4 regions of the Staphylococcus sp. MZ3 genome follow, and region 3 is predicted to be linked to each of the others. Evidence: riboswitches for the same ligand, from Rfam matches in the RefSeq annotation. Region 3 holds a riboswitch; each other region holds the start of a gene.
What was found. Region 3 has a riboswitch for S-adenosylmethionine ahead of metX (homoserine O-acetyltransferase MetX). Riboswitches for the same ligand answer to the same signal wherever they lie in the genome.

Region 1 (4,269 bases), 450 kb from region 3:
ATCATTTTATTGTTGTGTTGATGTTTCGATAACGTGGTACATCTTATCAAACATCAATTCGAAACCATGCACCATGGCATCATGATATTCTTTTTTCTTTTGCTTGTATTCTAAATTAGTAAATCGTCTTTCTTTTTCAACTAATGAACGATAATAAAATAGCATTTGGGTGCCACCTGTTTCACGTTCAAAAAATTCTACCTCAATGACATCTTGTGTTTCACTTAGTCCAGGCATACCGATAGTCATCTTAACGTATTCATCCATAACTAAAGATTCATAAATGCCTTCAATCACATTTACTTTGCCATTACGTTGTTGATCTACAATACGATATTTACCGCCTTCTTTAACGTCCGCTTCAATCTCTTTATTCGTTCTGGCTGATGTCATAAACCATTGTTTCAACAAATCTTTCTTTGTCCAAGCTTCGTATACTAACTCTGGAGAAAATTTATAAAGCTTTTCAATTTCAACTTCGACATGTTCATTCTCTACATTAAATTTTGCCACTGTTGTCCACCCACTTTCGCTCTTACTTTTATTTTAACGTATTTTTGCTCAGTTCCAAACATAGATGATCATCATTTTTAAAAGATTAGCGTTATACGGTGAGTACAACATGATCTGTTAATATAACAAGCCACCTTACTTGGCTACATCGATATATTGTTAAGCATTAATGTTTCATTTCTTGACTAGTGTTCTTTTTTAGCTTTGGAAAATTAAATAAAATCGCAATAAGTCCGCATACACCTAATAATATAGGATAAATGCTGTATGGGAATAACATTAACGGTGAAATACCAGCTACACCAGCCGCTGAAATGACTTGCGGGCTATATGGTAATAAACCTTGGAAGCAGCCTCCAAATATATCAAGAATACTTGCTGATTTCCTTGAATCTACATCATATTCATCTGCAATATTTTTAGCTAAAGGACCTGACATAATAATAGAGATGGTGTTGTTTGCCGTGGCAATATCTGCGACACTTACCAAACTCGCAATTCCTAATTCTGCGCCACGCTTTGATTTCACTTTAGAGCGAACAAATTGCAACAACCATTCAATACCACCATTGTGTTGAATAATACCGACTAAACCACCAATTAGCAACGCAATCATAGCAATATCTTCCATGCTTATAATACCTTTGGACACTGCATCTAGTAGCCCCATCCAACCGAATGAACCATCTATGAGACCAATGATTCCGGCTAATAATGTTCCGCCAATCAATACGATAATGACATTTACACCTAATAATGCTAATACCAATACTAAAATATACGGTACAACTTTAATTAGATTATAATCATAGCTTTTAGCATGATTTAAAGAAATGCCATTCGTTAAGAAATACAGAATAATAATCGTTAAAATAGCACCTGGCAATACAATTTTAAAGTTTACTCTGAATTTATCTTTCATTTTCGTATGTTGTGTTCTAACCGCAGCAATTGTTGTATCTGAAATCATTGATAGATTATCGCCGAACATTGCACCTCCAACAACTGTAGCCATTGCTAGCGCAGTTGGTACATCTGTCGCTTGTGCAAATCCGTAACCAACAGGTGCTATTGCAGCAACAGTCCCTACTGACGTCCCCATAGATATAGAAACAAACATACAAATCACAAACAATCCTACAATAATTAAATTTTCTGGGATTAATGATAGTCCTAAATTAACTGTCGACTTTACGCCACCCATTTTTTCAGCTGTATTTGAAAATGCACCTGCTAAAATAAAAATCAACATCATTAAAATAATGTTTGAATGGCCTGCACCTTTCGTGAAGACCTCAACTTTTTTAGCAAATGATTCTTTTCGATTCATTAATAACGCCACAATTACCGTTATCGTAATTGCAACATTTAATGGCATTGAAGTAAAATCACCTGTGATAATACCTACGCCTAAAAACAACGCCACAAATAATAACAAGGGGAATAATGCCCAAGCATTGCTCTTTTTATGTACTTCCATCCTTTTTACCTGCTTTCCAATTAAAAATACCTCTTTCTCACAAACGATGAAGAAAGAGGTTTTCATGTGCTTTACCTGCTTATCTTCAAACCATTACGGTTACTGGAATTGGCACATTCGAGATGTTGCCGAGGCTTCATAGGGCCAGTCCCTCCACCTCTCTAGATAAGTGATGCTTATTTACGTTTACGTTACAAGATAATCCTTAGTACGTCAATCATAAATTAATCAGGAGTCGTATAATATTTTTCATAAACAATCATTGCTACTGTAATAATAATCAAAACAATAATGCTAATAACAAGTAAAAGCCACCATTTAAGCATTAATGCAATAAAAATGAACACGATAGACACACTTACTAATATTAATGATATGACTTTAAATTGCTGAACACGTTGCTTGGAGATGACTTTCAACTGTTTGTTTGATAGACGCGTATTTTTTATACTGATTCCCAGTATATTTTCTAATATTTGAACCAATACGATAATTATTGCAAATATAATAATTGGTAAAACATCATAGCTCCCTATAGTTAATGTATAAATTACAAATCCAATGTAAAGTAACCCTGAGACAAAGGATAAAAAGTATGCGACGTATTTGTTAAACTTAATGATATGCTTTTTAACGTTTTGATGTGTAAACCATACATTCGAAACGATCGCAACTGCTACAAATAATGTGAATACTATATATAATGGTAATTTTTGTTCAGGAAAAACAGTCGCTATTCCAAAAGCTAATGCTAAAATCAAAAATAATATAGCTCTAGATACTATTAATGCCATAATAACAACCCCTTTGTTTAATATCGAGTTTGCAAATTTACGTTTATCAGCGTTTCTATGATCAGTACTTCTACGGGTAGCGTTTCTATGTAATTTACATCATCTTAACATATAAATACTTCGCTATTTAATTGAAAACATATCCTATTATTCTTTGTCCGTTCTGACGTTTAATATCTAGCCTTAGGCATTTCACTTGTTAATGAATTTAACTTTCTTCCACTAACCGTCCCTAAACCCAATCCCGCAACATTTTTTAATTTTTTCGTTGTTGTCCTGACATCCTCATTAAGAAAGTTTATTCTGCTTAAACCTTATAATCCACACCCTGAGCAAACGCTCCTTATGACAGAGTATTAAAATAAGCCGATAAAGATACACACCTTTACCGACTATTTAAAATACACTTCACCAATTCATTTTAATTTAATGGATTGAAGTAACTAAATTAATATTATGTTGTTCAATTAAAAGCTTCATACAACCCTAATCTATTTGCACTCCACCGCTAACACCGAACACTTGTCCAGTTGTATAACTTGATTCTTCTGACGCTAATAGCACATAAGTTCCACATAACTCAACAGGTTGACCTGCACGACCTAAAGGTGTTTTTTGACCAAATGTTGGGATTTTACTTTGAGGTTGTCCACCAGAAATTTGTAATGGTGACCAGAATGGACCAGGCGCTACACAGTTCACTCTAATTCCTTTTGGTCCTAATTCTTCTGAAAAACTTTTAGTTAATGAAATAATTGCTGCTTTTGAAGCGGCATAATCATGAAGAATAGGACTAGGATTATAACCTTGTACAGATGATGTCGTTGTAATTGACGCACCCGGTTTTAAATATTCCAATGCTTTTTGAACTGTCCAAAATAGCGGATAGACATTCGTTTCAAATGTTTCTGTAAATGCCTCAGTTGTAAATCCATGAATATCATCATGATACTGTTGATGTCCAGCAACTAAAGTAACATTATCTAAGCCACCTAATTGTTGATATGCTTGTTCAACAAGGTCATAGTTGAACTGCTCATCTCTTATATCACCAGGAATTAACACTGCCTTTTGACCACTTTCTTCAATCACTTGGCGTACTTCTTGTGCATCTTGTTCTTCACTCGGAAGATAGTTAATCGCTACATCTGCACCTTCTTTAGCATACGCAATTGCTGCTGCACGCCCTATTGCTGAGTCACCACCTGTAACTAACATTTTATAGCCTTGTAAGCGTTGATGACCTTGGTAAGACGTTTCGCCACAATCAGGTGCTGGCGTCATTTCAGATTGTATACCCGGTACCTCTTGTTCTTGTTTTTCATAATCCGTTGTTTTAAATTTTGTTCTAGGATCTTGAGCTGCCATTTTTTAACATCTCCTTATTCGCTTAATGGTTATTATTTACCCAATCTTCCTAGGAACTTAATCATGATTACACTAAAAATTACTTTCTTCTTTATAAAAACAAGCTCGAATTAC
Region 2 (4,269 bases), 840 kb from region 3:
GTTAGTCATCTTTCTAAAAAGGAGCAAAAAGCATATAACCGTTTCGTAGAATCTGTAGAAAACGGTAATTTACCAGTACTACCATGTATTGAAATGGATCTAAAAGAGATGAAAGAAGAAACATTAAACCAGAGTAAGATTGGTGGAATGCCATTTTTAAAATCTTTTAAAGATATACCATTAGATGAAAATAATGTACCAATGGTATTGTTAGCACAGATTAATTTGGATAATCTTCCAGAACAACAAGAATTATTTCCTGTAAAAGAAGGGATATTGCAGTTTTGGATTAGTTCAGAAGATCAAATGTATGGTATGTCTGAAAATTTAAAGGGAAACAATATAAACTCAAGGCTTGTTTATATAAAAGAGCCAATTACAGATTTATCACTCGAAAATATTCAAGCGCATTTGAAGTCATTAGATGCTGATAATGAGGATATCCCGTTCAGTGGAGCATTTTCTATAGAATTTAGATTGTCGAAACAAACTATTACATGTACTGATTATAAGTACGATGAGGACGTGCTTGCATTGTGGAATAAAGTCAATCCATCCTTCGCGCTAAAATCAATGTTTGGTGGTTATGATGAATTGATGGAACCTGTGTGTAACACATTTACTGCTAAGGAACCATTTAATCAACTTGGTGGTTATCCATATTTTGACCAAATAGATCCAAGAACGAACGATCAAGAACTGAAAATGTATGATAGAGTCTTACTGCAAATTGATTCTACAAGAGATGGTAATTCTTCGATTATATGGGGTGATTTAGGTATTGCCAATATCTTAGTAAAATCTACTGACCTTGAGGCTATGAAGTTTGATGATTACATGTATTCATGGGATTGCAGCTAAGAGAATCATAAAAATATATTACTTTAACAAGTGTAGTATCTATAGATCAATCTAGGGAGTGGGACAGAAATGATATTTTCGCAAAATTTATTTCGTCGTCCCACCCCAACTTGCATTGTCTGTAGAAATTGGAAGTCCAATTTCTCTGTGTTGGGGCCCCGCTATGATTGAAAAGTTTGTTATAGGTGTATTTTCTTTTGGTTAACTATTGGTAATATAACATTGTAGATTTTAGGATGTTGATTTTTGACTTAGCCTTTGTCTGCTTATGTTAAATGTTACAGCTAGTCAAACATTGAGTTTGTAATTATTATATTAAGCTAGTTTAAATTTTTTGTGATTTATGTTTTATTCATACCAATTTTGTGAAATGATACAGTGACAGATGTTTATTGATTTTAAAGGGTGATGATGATGGCTATTGTAAATAAAGTGATAATTGTTGAAGGAAAATCTGATAAAAAAAGGGTGCAACAGGTTATTGCAGAACCAGTCAATATTATTTGTACTCATGGAACAATGAGTATAGATAAGCTTGATGATATGATAGAATCACTGTATGATAAACAAGTTTTTGTATTAGCCGATTCTGATGACGAAGGAGATCGAATTAGAAATTGGTTTAAACGTTATTTGAGTGAAAGTGAACATATATTTATTGATAAAACTTACTGTCAAGTTGCGAATTGCCCCAAACAATATTTGGCGCATGTACTTTCAAAACATGGCTTTACTTGTAAGAAAGAAACACCTCTTTTACCGAATATAAATAATGAAAGGTTAGTTTTAGTAAATGAATAATTCATTAGACATCAAAGATGTAACTACATTTTATGAGGAAGACAAACATTTAATCTTTGGTTATACACCAACGTGTGGTACTTGTAAGGTTTCAGAAAGAATGTTAGACATTGCTAATGAAATATTGCAGTTACCATTATTGAAAATAGATTTAAACTTTTATCCTCAGTTTTGTAAAGATATGCAAATCATGTCTACGCCGATTTTATTGTTGATGAATAAAGATAAAGAAGTAAAACGAATTTATGCATTTAAATCGGTGACTGATTTGTTAGAAAATTTAAAATAGTTATTGACGAAATTTTACTAAGGTGTTAGGATTAATACAAATTAAATGATGCGTAAACTCTTATCGAGAGTGGTGGAGGGATGTGCCCTACGAAGCCCGGCAACCGTCTTATATAGAAATGGTGCCAATTCACATAAAGTTTTAACTTTTGAAGATGAGAGAAACAATACTACTATTGCTTTCTCAATTTTTCTATCGATATTGAGAAAGCATTTTTTATTTTATTAAGCAACACAGGGAGGAATCAACGTGATTGAATTAAAAGAAGTTGTTAAAGAATATCGGACTAAAAATAAAGAAGTCCTTGCTGTAGATCACGTTAATTTATCGATTCGAGCAGGATCGATTTATGGCGTCATTGGTTTTTCTGGAGCAGGAAAAAGTACTTTGATTCGAATGTTTAATCATTTAGAAGCGCCTACATCAGGCGAAGTTATTATAGATGGGGACCATATAGGTCAATTGTCCAAAAATGGATTAAGAGCAAAAAGACAAAAAGTAAGTATGATCTTCCAACATTTTAATTTGTTATGGTCAAGGACTGTGTTAAAAAATATTATGTTTCCGCTTGAAATTGCAGGTGTCCCTAGAAGGAGAGCTAAGCAAAAAGCATTAGAACTTGTCGAACTCGTCGGTTTAAAAGGTAGAGAAAAGGCTTATCCATCAGAGTTATCAGGTGGACAAAAGCAACGTGTTGGGATTGCACGAGCGTTAGCTAATGATCCAACGGTCTTGCTTTGTGATGAGGCAACAAGTGCACTTGATCCGCAAACAACAGATGAAATTTTAGATCTACTACTAAAAATTAGAGAACAACAAAATTTAACAATTGTACTAATTACGCATGAAATGCATGTCATTCGTCGTATTTGTGATGAAGTTGCAGTTATGGAAAGTGGTAAAGTGATAGAACGTGGACCGGTGACACAGTTTTTTGAAAATCCGCAACACACTGTGACAAAACGATTTGTGAAAGAAGATTTAAATGATGATTTCGAAACATCTTTAACAGAATTAGAGCCATTAGAAAAAGATGCTTATATCGTTAGATTAGTTTTCGCTGGTTCAACAACAACCGAGCCTATTGTATCGAGTCTATCTACTGCCTATGATATTAAAATTAATATTTTAGAAGCAAATATTAAAAATACAAAAAATGGAACAGTCGGCTTTTTAGTTCTGCATATTCCATATATTTCAAGTGTAGATTTCGGAAAATTCGAAAAAGAGTTAATTGAGCGACAAGTTAAAATGGAGGTGTTAAGACATGGGTAAATCATTTAGTGAAATTATAAATGAAATGATTACAATGCCTAATATTCAGTGGCCAGAAGTTTGGACTGCAATAGTCGAAACACTATACATGACAGTCGTCTCAACTATATTTGCATTTATACTTGGTCTTATTTTAGGTGTGTTATTATTCTTGTCTGCTAAAGGTAAGTCTATCGGTGCAAGGTTATTTTATTCTATCGTTTCTTTCATTGTTAACTTATTTAGAGCGATACCATTTATTATTTTAATTTTATTATTAATTCCATTTACAAGTTTGATACTTGGAACGATAAGTGGTCCGACAGGTGCGTTACCAGCCTTGATCATTGGCGCAGCGCCGTTTTATGCAAGGCTCGTAGAAATTGCTTTTAAAGAAATTGATAAAGGTGTCATCGAAGCGGCCTGGTCAATGGGCGCCAATACTTGGACAGTAATTCGTAAAGTCCTCTTACCTGAAGCCATGCCAGCGCTAGTGTCTGGCATTACAGTTACAGCAATCGCTTTAGTTGGTTCAACAGCAGTTGCAGGTGTAATTGGTGCCGGTGGTTTAGGAAATTTAGCATACTTAACAGGTTTCACTCGAAATCAAAATGATGTCATTTTAGTATCAACAGTTTTTATTTTAATTATTGTATTTATAATCCAATTCATTGGGGATTGGCTTACAAATAAACTTGATAAACGATAAATTGGGGGTTTCATTTTATGAAAAAATTATTTGGTCTTATTTTAGTATTAACATTTGCAGTTGTATTAGCAGCTTGCGGTAATGGAAGCAAAAGTGGCAGTGACGACAAGAAAATAACAGTAGGTGCTTCACCAGCACCACATGCTGAAATTTTAGAAAAAGCAAAACCATTATTAGAGAAAAAAGGTTATGAACTAGATATTAAAACAATTAACGATTACACTACGCCTAATAAATTACTAGACAAAGGTGAAATTGACGCAAACTATTTCCAACATACACCATATTTAAACACAGAGAAAAAGGATAAAGGTTACAAAATCGTAAGTGCCGGTGATGTTCACTTAGAACCTAT
Region 3 (4,269 bases):
TTTCATGATTCGCTTCAAATTCAAACTTAAATCGATAACACCAAGTAGTCCTACAATATGTGTCGTAGGTGTCAGTATTGTACCGATAATCAATAGTAAAATCGTTACTGCATTCGGCAAACCTTTCGCTTTACCAAAGAAATGAATAACACTTAAACCTTGAATATACATTACTAATGATAACACAAGTTGGAAGTTTAAAAGAATGCTCTGGAACACACTCGGTTGACCTGTAAATAATAAACATATGATAACAATAATGTATATCCATAATAAAATACCGCTCATTTGCCACGCGAAAAGTGGCTTAAATACAGGTGTAGCGATTTTAAATTTTCGTAAAATCGGAAATGTAACGATTAAGTTAATTAAGACGATTAAAAATGTAATGATAATGATGAAACCTGGTAATTGAACGGTCGCTTGTCTAAACCCTTCTTCTAATATTTGGGTCATATTCGCATCGGCACCGCTCATCGTAATCGCTTCATGTAATGTTTGCTTGAAAGGTTTTACTATGCTCGCTGATGGTGGAATTCTTCCGAATGTTTGTAGTAACATAAAAGCGATTAATGAAATTAAGCTCATCGCTACTGTTGTTACGTATAATATTCTTTCTTTAGACGTTCTTTCTTTGAGCAATTGACCAATAATTAAACTTGCAATTAAGACTAATATGATGGCACTTAAAACGAAAGTATTACCTAAAACAGTTGTTATAATTACTGTAATAAGTGCACTAATCCCGAAAGATTGTATTGATTTATTCCATAAAACGATACCTGGTATGGTTGCAAATAATGCAAATATTAGTCCTAAACCAGGCACTAGATATAAAGCTAAAGCGACAAATACCAACGTAATCGTTGCAATTATTGTTGCTTTAGGTTGTATTTTTGAAAACACATAAGCCACTCCCATATTTTTAACTATAGCTATTATTTTAACCTCTTTAATGGAAATTAACAATTTATAGATTGTATGCTTCTATTTCATTTAATTGAACAATAACTTTCATGTTTTATAAGTAATTAACATACTCATTTGAATCGCTTTTGTGTGCTTTCATTTTCAACATGATTATTTAATCCCACTACACAGCAATCAAGCTTGATTTAGATTTACAATTCATTTCCACTCTCATGTACTCTAGATGTTTTTGAATATGATAACTGTGATTTAGTGGCTTCATTCTTTGAAAATATATACATTATTACTTGCGCTTAAAATGCTTTAAATTCAAGAAATGATATAAGTTAGGTGCCCAGGTACTAAAGTTTAGTAGGAATCCATCATGCCCAACATTATCAGGCACGAAGAAATGACGATGATATTTAAAACGTTCACCTAATGCACGAACTTGATCGTCCGGATATAGCAAATCATCTATGAACCCCATCGTTAACACTTTTGTTTCTAAATTTTTAAAAACATGCGTTACGTCTGTGCGGCCTCGGTCAATGTTGTGACTATCCAATACATCTAGCAGTGTCAGATAACAATTCAAATCAAAATGTTCTTTAAATTTATTACCTTGATGTTGTTGGTATGCGACTACTTCATCCGGCGTGAAACGTTCATCATAACTTTTTGATGATCGATATGTCAAAAAACCTAATTGGCGTGCAATACTTAGACCTTCCTTACCACCAAGATGAATGGCTTGCCTTGCAATTTCATTAAAAGCTCTACTATAAGATGATGTTCGGCTTGTTGCAGCAAGGATAATGGCTTTATCTACTTCAAACTGTTGATTGTAAAGTAGTTCCATTGCTTGCATTCCTCCAAGACTTCCCCCTATTAAAATATTAATCTTGTCATAACCAAGGGCTTGTATACCTCGTTCATTCGCTCTGACAATATCTCTTAATGTTAATTTTTTAGGAAAATGAGTGTCGTTTAAAGGTGAGCTTGAACCGAAAGGACTACCAATAACATCAAATGTTAAAAATTGATAATCGTGAATGGGTATATATCCCCCATCAATAATTTCTCGCCACCAACCCGGATAATCATCTGTTCCATATGTTAAATGATTACCAGTTAATGCATGACAAACTACAACTAATGGTTGTCCATGATAACCGACATGCTCATATCTCAAACGCAAGTTATCTATGACTTCCCCAGATTCTGTAATAAATTTCCCTAGATTTAAAGTATCTACTGTGTAATTTGTCATTGTTCTTTCCTCCTTAAACAAAAAACTTCTCACCCTATTGAAAAGTAAGAAGTCTTTATACTTATCATTCGAGTAACTCGTTGGTTTTAGCACCGTGCTATAAAGTCGGTTGCTGAAGTATCACAGGGCCAAGTCCCTCAACTTCTCACAATAAGAAATATGAAATTGTTATGTGTTAGTTGAGATTCAGTGATGAATTACTTTATCATTTAAAATGTTGTTATCATTGTCATGCGTTAGCCAAATCGCTTACGTATACACGATTCCCAATCTTAACATAGACGATTTGTATATCAGAATTTTCTGATTACTAACAGTTTACCTAAGTTTAAATATCTGTTCAATGATTTTCAGTTATTTTTAAAAGAAAAATCGTAATGCTGCCATGATAACAATCCCACTAATAATTGTAATAGTTAAACTACGCGTGATTATAGATAAAATAACCGTCGGAATGAGCGCGATAATGTAAGGGATGTTTAATGTATACCCCTCACCATGAGGCGTCTGTTGAATAATGCTGTCTATGACAAGTGCCGTAAATAGTGTGATTGGGATAAATGATAGCCATCGAACCACGACATCAGGCAATTGCACTTTTGAAATCATGATAAAAGGTATAATTCGAATTAATAGCGTTACGATACCACACAATAAAATAAGTATTAACATGTTCATATGAGTTATCATCGTTCCATCATCACTCCTAACGCTGCTGAAATTGTGGCTGCAATTAATATTGCTAGATATGAAGGCATAAACATACTTAGCGATAACATCATTACTATGACGGCAATAATGAGTACTATGTAAATTCTTAATCGCGATTTAGTAATTGATTCAAATTGCGCAATGGCCAAAAAGATAAACATAGCCGTGATAGCAAAATCTAACCCTAGCGTTTGCGGATTTGAGATATATTCGCCAAATAAAGCCCCAGCTACACATGAAATTGCCCAAAATAAATATGCTGTGATATTAAGACCATGCATCCAACGATCATTGATAGCTTCTCCTTTTAAATAAGGTGTAATGGCGACGCCAAACGTTTCGTCAGTTACTAATGAACCTAATCCAACACGGTTCCAAAACCCATATGTCTTGAAGTTTGGTGCAAGCGACATACTTAAAAGGAACATTCTTGAATTTACGATAAATACAGTTAGTACAATCGCTGATATCGGTGTACCTGCTATAAACAACGCGCACATAATAAATTGCGCAGCACCGGCATATATAACAAGACATAACAAGATAATTTCTAAAATACTAAAGTTTTGAGACGAAGCCACAATACCAAATGAAATACCAACACCGGCATAACCCAATAATGTTGGGATACACTCTTGTACGCCTTGTCTAAAACTTAAATGTGTTGCCATCTCAACTACCTCCTTTGCCACTTTATATTTATATAATTACGAAAAAAATAATATACCTAGTCTAATACAGTTCTATATCACAAGCAATAACATTAGACACCGGTTTGTCTGAAGTTAGACATACCGCAGTCTTTAATCAGCTTCATATTAACTTTTTATTTTTTTAGAATTTTCAATTTTTTATTTAAGACTACCTCAATATTTTCTATGGATTGTAGTTGTTTTTAAATACTAATTTTATAATTTTTTATATCTAATGATGAGTATGGGATATTGATTCATGTACCACTCCCTTATAATCATCATCCCCTCCCCCTACCCTACTCCATCGATATTACTCATACTACATCAACGAAATCAGTATTTTATCGCTTAATTTCCTATAATAGTGATGCTCAAAATTGTTACGTTTTAGATTGTTTTAGTTCATCATAATTATCCCGTATTGTTGCTATAATGAAATGCGTTCACCCCATTAAACCACAAACTTAATTTATTGTTGTTATGTGCATTGACTCAATATTATACTTTTACAGCACAAAAAAAGTGGCGACAGCTTCGTCACCACTTTTTAAAATATTATTTAAAGTATCTTGCCCTTGCTTTAAGTATACGTAGATATATACTTTTTAAAGCTTGTAGCTAAAGCCTTTATTTAACTGGTTTTGAAATTTGTGTTTTACCACCCATAAATGGTACTAATGC
Region 4 (4,269 bases), 930 kb from region 3:
AGTAATATCTCTCAAACATTAATCAAAATGTAAAAGCAATTCTGTTTAAATTATGACAAACTAAAAAAGCCGAAGTCACAACATATAGTCATCACTTCAGCCTAACATTTAGTTGAATGATTCAATTTTATCCATCATTTGTTGTAAGTCTTCCACGTTGTATTGAATACGACCATGGAATACAAATTTGTTAAAGAACTCGTCTAATTGTTCAGCACCGACAAGCACTTTGACAGCACTATTTTGATTATAATTTGAAATCGTTACATCGCCTTCATTTTTAGGATTAAAGTATAAAATTGAAGTTGGCGTATATTTGGCACCTAATTCTTTTTGTAAGTCTTCAGCCAATTGTTTAATCGCCTCAATTTGATCTGAATAATTTACAAAAGATAATGAACGTTTGTCATCATTTTGATCCATCACAATAGTTTGTGGTCTAGATTTATCTAAATCCAATGTATCAAATACTTGTTCCATTGGTGGTAAATCTTTAAATTGACCGCCACTAATACCATTATAAACATGACCTTTTAACAATTGAGAATCAATAATATAAAGACCAGTTCTTGTTAATACTAAATGACTAATTCGTTCAATATTATTAAAGCCATCCTTTGGTAAAAAGATATTTGCCATAATGTGCATATCTTCTGGTCGAATTCGTTTTTCTTTAACTAATCTTTCACGAATACCAATTAATCTCATGTCCGTTACATATTCACTATGATTTTTCGAGAACAATTTTAATGCGTCAATCTCACGATCTTTTGTACTAACCATGTGATTATAATCTTCTTGTTGTTTTGTAATTGTCTTTTTATTTTGAATACGCTCTTTCTCTAAAGCTTCTTCATGAGACTTTTTAATGTTTTGTTCTTGTTGTTCATACTTTTCTTCTGTTTGTCGCTTAACTTTTTTCTTACTACCTAAGGCAACTAAGAAAAGGACAAAAAAGATTAATGCAATGACTACTGCAATAATGAGTCCAATGACTACCGGTGAAGATAAATCCATCACAACAACGCTCCTTTTTAATATATGAATAACTTTAATTATAATAGAAAAGCTAAAGATTTTCGATACATATTATCATTTATATATCGAAAATCTTTTATTTAGCTATATTCAATTCATCTTATTATTTTACTGCGTCTTTTAATTCTTCCACTTTGTCTAATTTTTCCCATGGGAATAAGACATCTGTACGTCCAAAATGACCATAAGCAGCAGTTTGTTTGTAAATTGGTTGTTTCAAATCAAGCATTTTAATAATACCAGCAGGTCTTAGGTCAAAGTGTTTTCTAACTGCTTCAACAAGTTGCCCTTCAGAAACTTTACCTGTTCCAAATGTATCAATTGCAATTGACACTGGTTCTGCAACACCAATCGCATATGCCAATTGTACTTCACATTGATCTGCTAAACCTGCTGCAACAATATTTTTAGCCACATAACGTGCAGCGTATGCAGCTGAACGGTCTACTTTTGTAGGATCCTTACCACTGAAGCATCCGCCACCATGACGTGCATAGCCACCGTACGTATCAACAATGATTTTACGTCCTGTTAATCCTGCATCACCTTGAGGTCCACCGATTACAAAGCGTCCTGTAGGATTGATGTAGAATTTAGTTTGTTCATTAATCAAGTTTTCTGGAACAGTTGGATAAATGACATGTGCTTTAATGTCTTCTTGAATTTGTTCAAGTGTCACATCCTCAGCATGTTGTGTTGATACGACAATCGTATCAATACGTACTGGGTTATCATTTTCATCATATTCAACAGTGACCTGAACTTTACCGTCTGGTCGTAAATAATTTAACGTACCATCTTTACGCACATCTGATAAACGTTTTGCCAATTGATGTGATAAATAAATTGCTAGAGGCATATACGTCTCTGTTTCATTCGTTGCGTAACCAAACATTAAACCTTGGTCACCTGCACCTGTTGCTTCAATTTCTTCTTCGCTATCTTTATCACGATACTCTAATGCTTTATCCACGCCTTGTGCAATGTCAGGTGATTGTTCATCAATCGCAGTTAAAATTGCCATTGTTTCATAATCATAACCATATTTTGCTCTTGTGTATCCAATTTCTTTAATTGTTTCTCTAACAACTTTCGGAATATCAACATATGTTGTTGTAGAAATTTCGCCGGCGATCAATGCCATACCTGTTGTAACAGTTGTTTCACAAGCTACACGTGCATTTGGGTCGTCTTTTAAAATAGCATCTAATATTGCATCTGACACTTGGTCAGCGATTTTATCTGGGTGTCCTTCTGTAACAGACTCTGAAGTAAATAATCGTTTGTTATTTAACATAGTTTGCTCCTTTAAATTTATATTACGAAAATTCTCTCTCTGTGAGCTAAATAAAAAAGACCTTCTAACTATTAATATAGAGAGAAGGCCTAATACGTCCATTCGCTCTTATCGTTCAGACCTATTTGTCTGCAAACGGTTTGGCACCTTTCTTTTATAAAAAAAGAGGTTGCTGGGTTTCATTGGGTCCATGTCCCTCCACCACTCAGGATAAGAGAATCCGTTAAAAATAATAGTACCTAATTAATGAATTAATGTCAATTTTTCACAAATAAATTTACAGTAAAATATTGTAGATTAATTATGTTAATGTGTTATACTAATTAAATGTAAAGGCTTACATTTAAATTATCGCTTTGGAGGGATTTAGGATGTCAGTAGACACATACACTGAAACAACTAAAATTGACAAATTACTGAAAAAACCAACGTCACATTTTCAACTTTCGACGACACAACTTTATAATAAAATCTTAGACAATAACGAAGGGGTATTAACAGAACTTGGTGCTGTTAATGCAAGTACTGGAAAATATACTGGTCGTTCGCCTAAAGACAAATTTTTTGTCTCTGAACCTTCATATAGAGATAACATTGATTGGGGAGAAATTAATCAACCTATCGATGAAGAAACTTTCTTGAAGTTATACCATAAAGTACTAGACTATTTAGATAAAAAAGATGAACTATACGTATTTAAAGGCTACGCTGGTAGCGATAAAGATACAATGTTAAAACTTACAGTCATCAATGAATTAGCATGGCATAATTTATTTGCTAAAAATATGTTTATTAGACCTGAATCAAAAGAAGAAGCTACAAAGATTAAACCTAACTTCACTATCGTTTCTGCACCACATTTTAAAGCAGATCCAGAAGTTGATGGTACTAAATCTGAAACCTTTGTCATTATTTCATTTAAACACAAAGTCATTTTAATCGGCGGTACTGAATACGCTGGTGAAATGAAAAAAGGTATCTTCTCTGTAATGAATTATCTCTTACCGATGCAAGATATTATGAGCATGCATTGCTCAGCAAACGTTGGTGAAAAAGGCGATGTTGCATTATTCTTTGGTCTATCTGGCACTGGTAAAACAACCTTATCGGCTGACCCACACCGTAAACTAATCGGTGATGATGAACACGGCTGGAATAAAAACGGGGTCTTTAATATCGAAGGTGGCTGCTATGCAAAAGCAATTAATCTTTCCAAAGAAAAAGAACCACAGATTTTTGACGCAATCAAATATGGTGCAATTTTAGAGAACACTGTAGTTGCAGAAGATGGTTCAGTGGACTTTGAAGACAATCGTTATACAGAAAACACGCGTGCCGCTTATCCAATTAATCACATTGACAATATTGTAGTACCATCAAAAGCAGCACATCCAAATACAATTATTTTCTTAACTGCGGATGCATTTGGTGTTATTCCACCGATTTCAAAGTTAAATAAAGACCAAGCAATGTATCATTTCTTGAGTGGTTTCACTTCTAAATTAGCTGGTACAGAGCGTGGTGTGACAGAACCTGAACCATCATTCTCAACATGTTTCGGAGCACCGTTCTTCCCGTTACACCCTACTGTTTACGCTGATTTATTAGGTGAACTTATCGATTTACATGATGTTGATGTTTATCTTGTTAATACTGGATGGACTGGCGGAAAATATGGTGTAGGACGTAGAATCAGCTTACATTACACACGTCAAATGGTAAACCAAGCGATTTCTGGCAAATTGAAAAATGCAGAATATACAAAAGATAGTACGTTTGGTTTAAGCATTCCTGTAGAAATTGAAGATGTACCGAAAACAATTTTAAATCCAATTAATGCTTGGAGCGACAAAGAGAAATATAAAGCACAAGCAGAAGATTTAATTCAACGTTTTGAAAAGAACTTCGAAAAATTTGGTGAAAAAGTTGAACAT

Region 1: linked by a shared signal. The riboswitch ahead of KI230_RS11690 (Na+/H+ antiporter NhaC family protein) and the one ahead of metX (homoserine O-acetyltransferase MetX) in region 3 are both predicted to bind S-adenosylmethionine.
Region 2: linked by a shared signal. The riboswitch ahead of KI230_RS04050 (methionine ABC transporter ATP-binding protein) and the one ahead of metX (homoserine O-acetyltransferase MetX) in region 3 are both predicted to bind S-adenosylmethionine.
Region 4: linked by a shared signal. The riboswitch ahead of metK (methionine adenosyltransferase) and the one ahead of metX (homoserine O-acetyltransferase MetX) in region 3 are both predicted to bind S-adenosylmethionine.

What each region holds. Positions count from the first base shown of each region.
Region 1 covers NZ_CP076026.1:2,363,413-2,367,681, forward strand. Annotated here, with positions in the region: gene KI230_RS11685 (SRPBCC family protein) at 7-513, opposite strand; gene KI230_RS11690 (Na+/H+ antiporter NhaC family protein) at 680-1,993, opposite strand; SAM riboswitch class I at 2,070-2,165, opposite strand; gene KI230_RS11695 (hypothetical protein) at 2,218-2,787, opposite strand; gene KI230_RS11700 (SDR family oxidoreductase) at 3,274-4,155, opposite strand; gene KI230_RS11705 (M20 peptidase aminoacylase family protein) at 4,266-4,269, opposite strand, start outside.
Region 2 covers NZ_CP076026.1:854,826-859,094, forward strand. Annotated here, with positions in the region: gene KI230_RS04035 (YwqG family protein) at 1-861, shown strand, start outside; gene KI230_RS04040 (toprim domain-containing protein) at 1,276-1,662, shown strand; gene KI230_RS04045 (thioredoxin family protein) at 1,655-1,951, shown strand; SAM riboswitch class I at 2,009-2,112, shown strand; gene KI230_RS04050 (methionine ABC transporter ATP-binding protein) at 2,201-3,226, shown strand; gene KI230_RS04055 (methionine ABC transporter permease) at 3,219-3,914, shown strand; gene KI230_RS04060 (MetQ/NlpA family ABC transporter substrate-binding protein) at 3,932-4,269, shown strand, end outside.
Region 3 covers NZ_CP076026.1:13,502-17,770, reverse strand. Annotated here, with positions in the region: gene KI230_RS00065 (YybS family protein) at 1-921, opposite strand, end outside; gene metX (homoserine O-acetyltransferase MetX) at 1,214-2,182, opposite strand; SAM riboswitch class I at 2,241-2,339, opposite strand; gene KI230_RS00055 (AzlD domain-containing protein) at 2,543-2,872, opposite strand; gene KI230_RS00050 (AzlC family ABC transporter permease) at 2,869-3,564, opposite strand; gene serS (serine--tRNA ligase) at 4,216-4,269, opposite strand, start outside.
Region 4 covers NZ_CP076026.1:1,879,334-1,883,602, forward strand. Annotated here, with positions in the region: gene KI230_RS09005 (nuclease-related domain-containing protein) at 109-1,017, opposite strand; gene metK (methionine adenosyltransferase) at 1,142-2,335, opposite strand; SAM riboswitch class I at 2,441-2,552, opposite strand; gene pckA (phosphoenolpyruvate carboxykinase (ATP)) at 2,707-4,269, shown strand, end outside.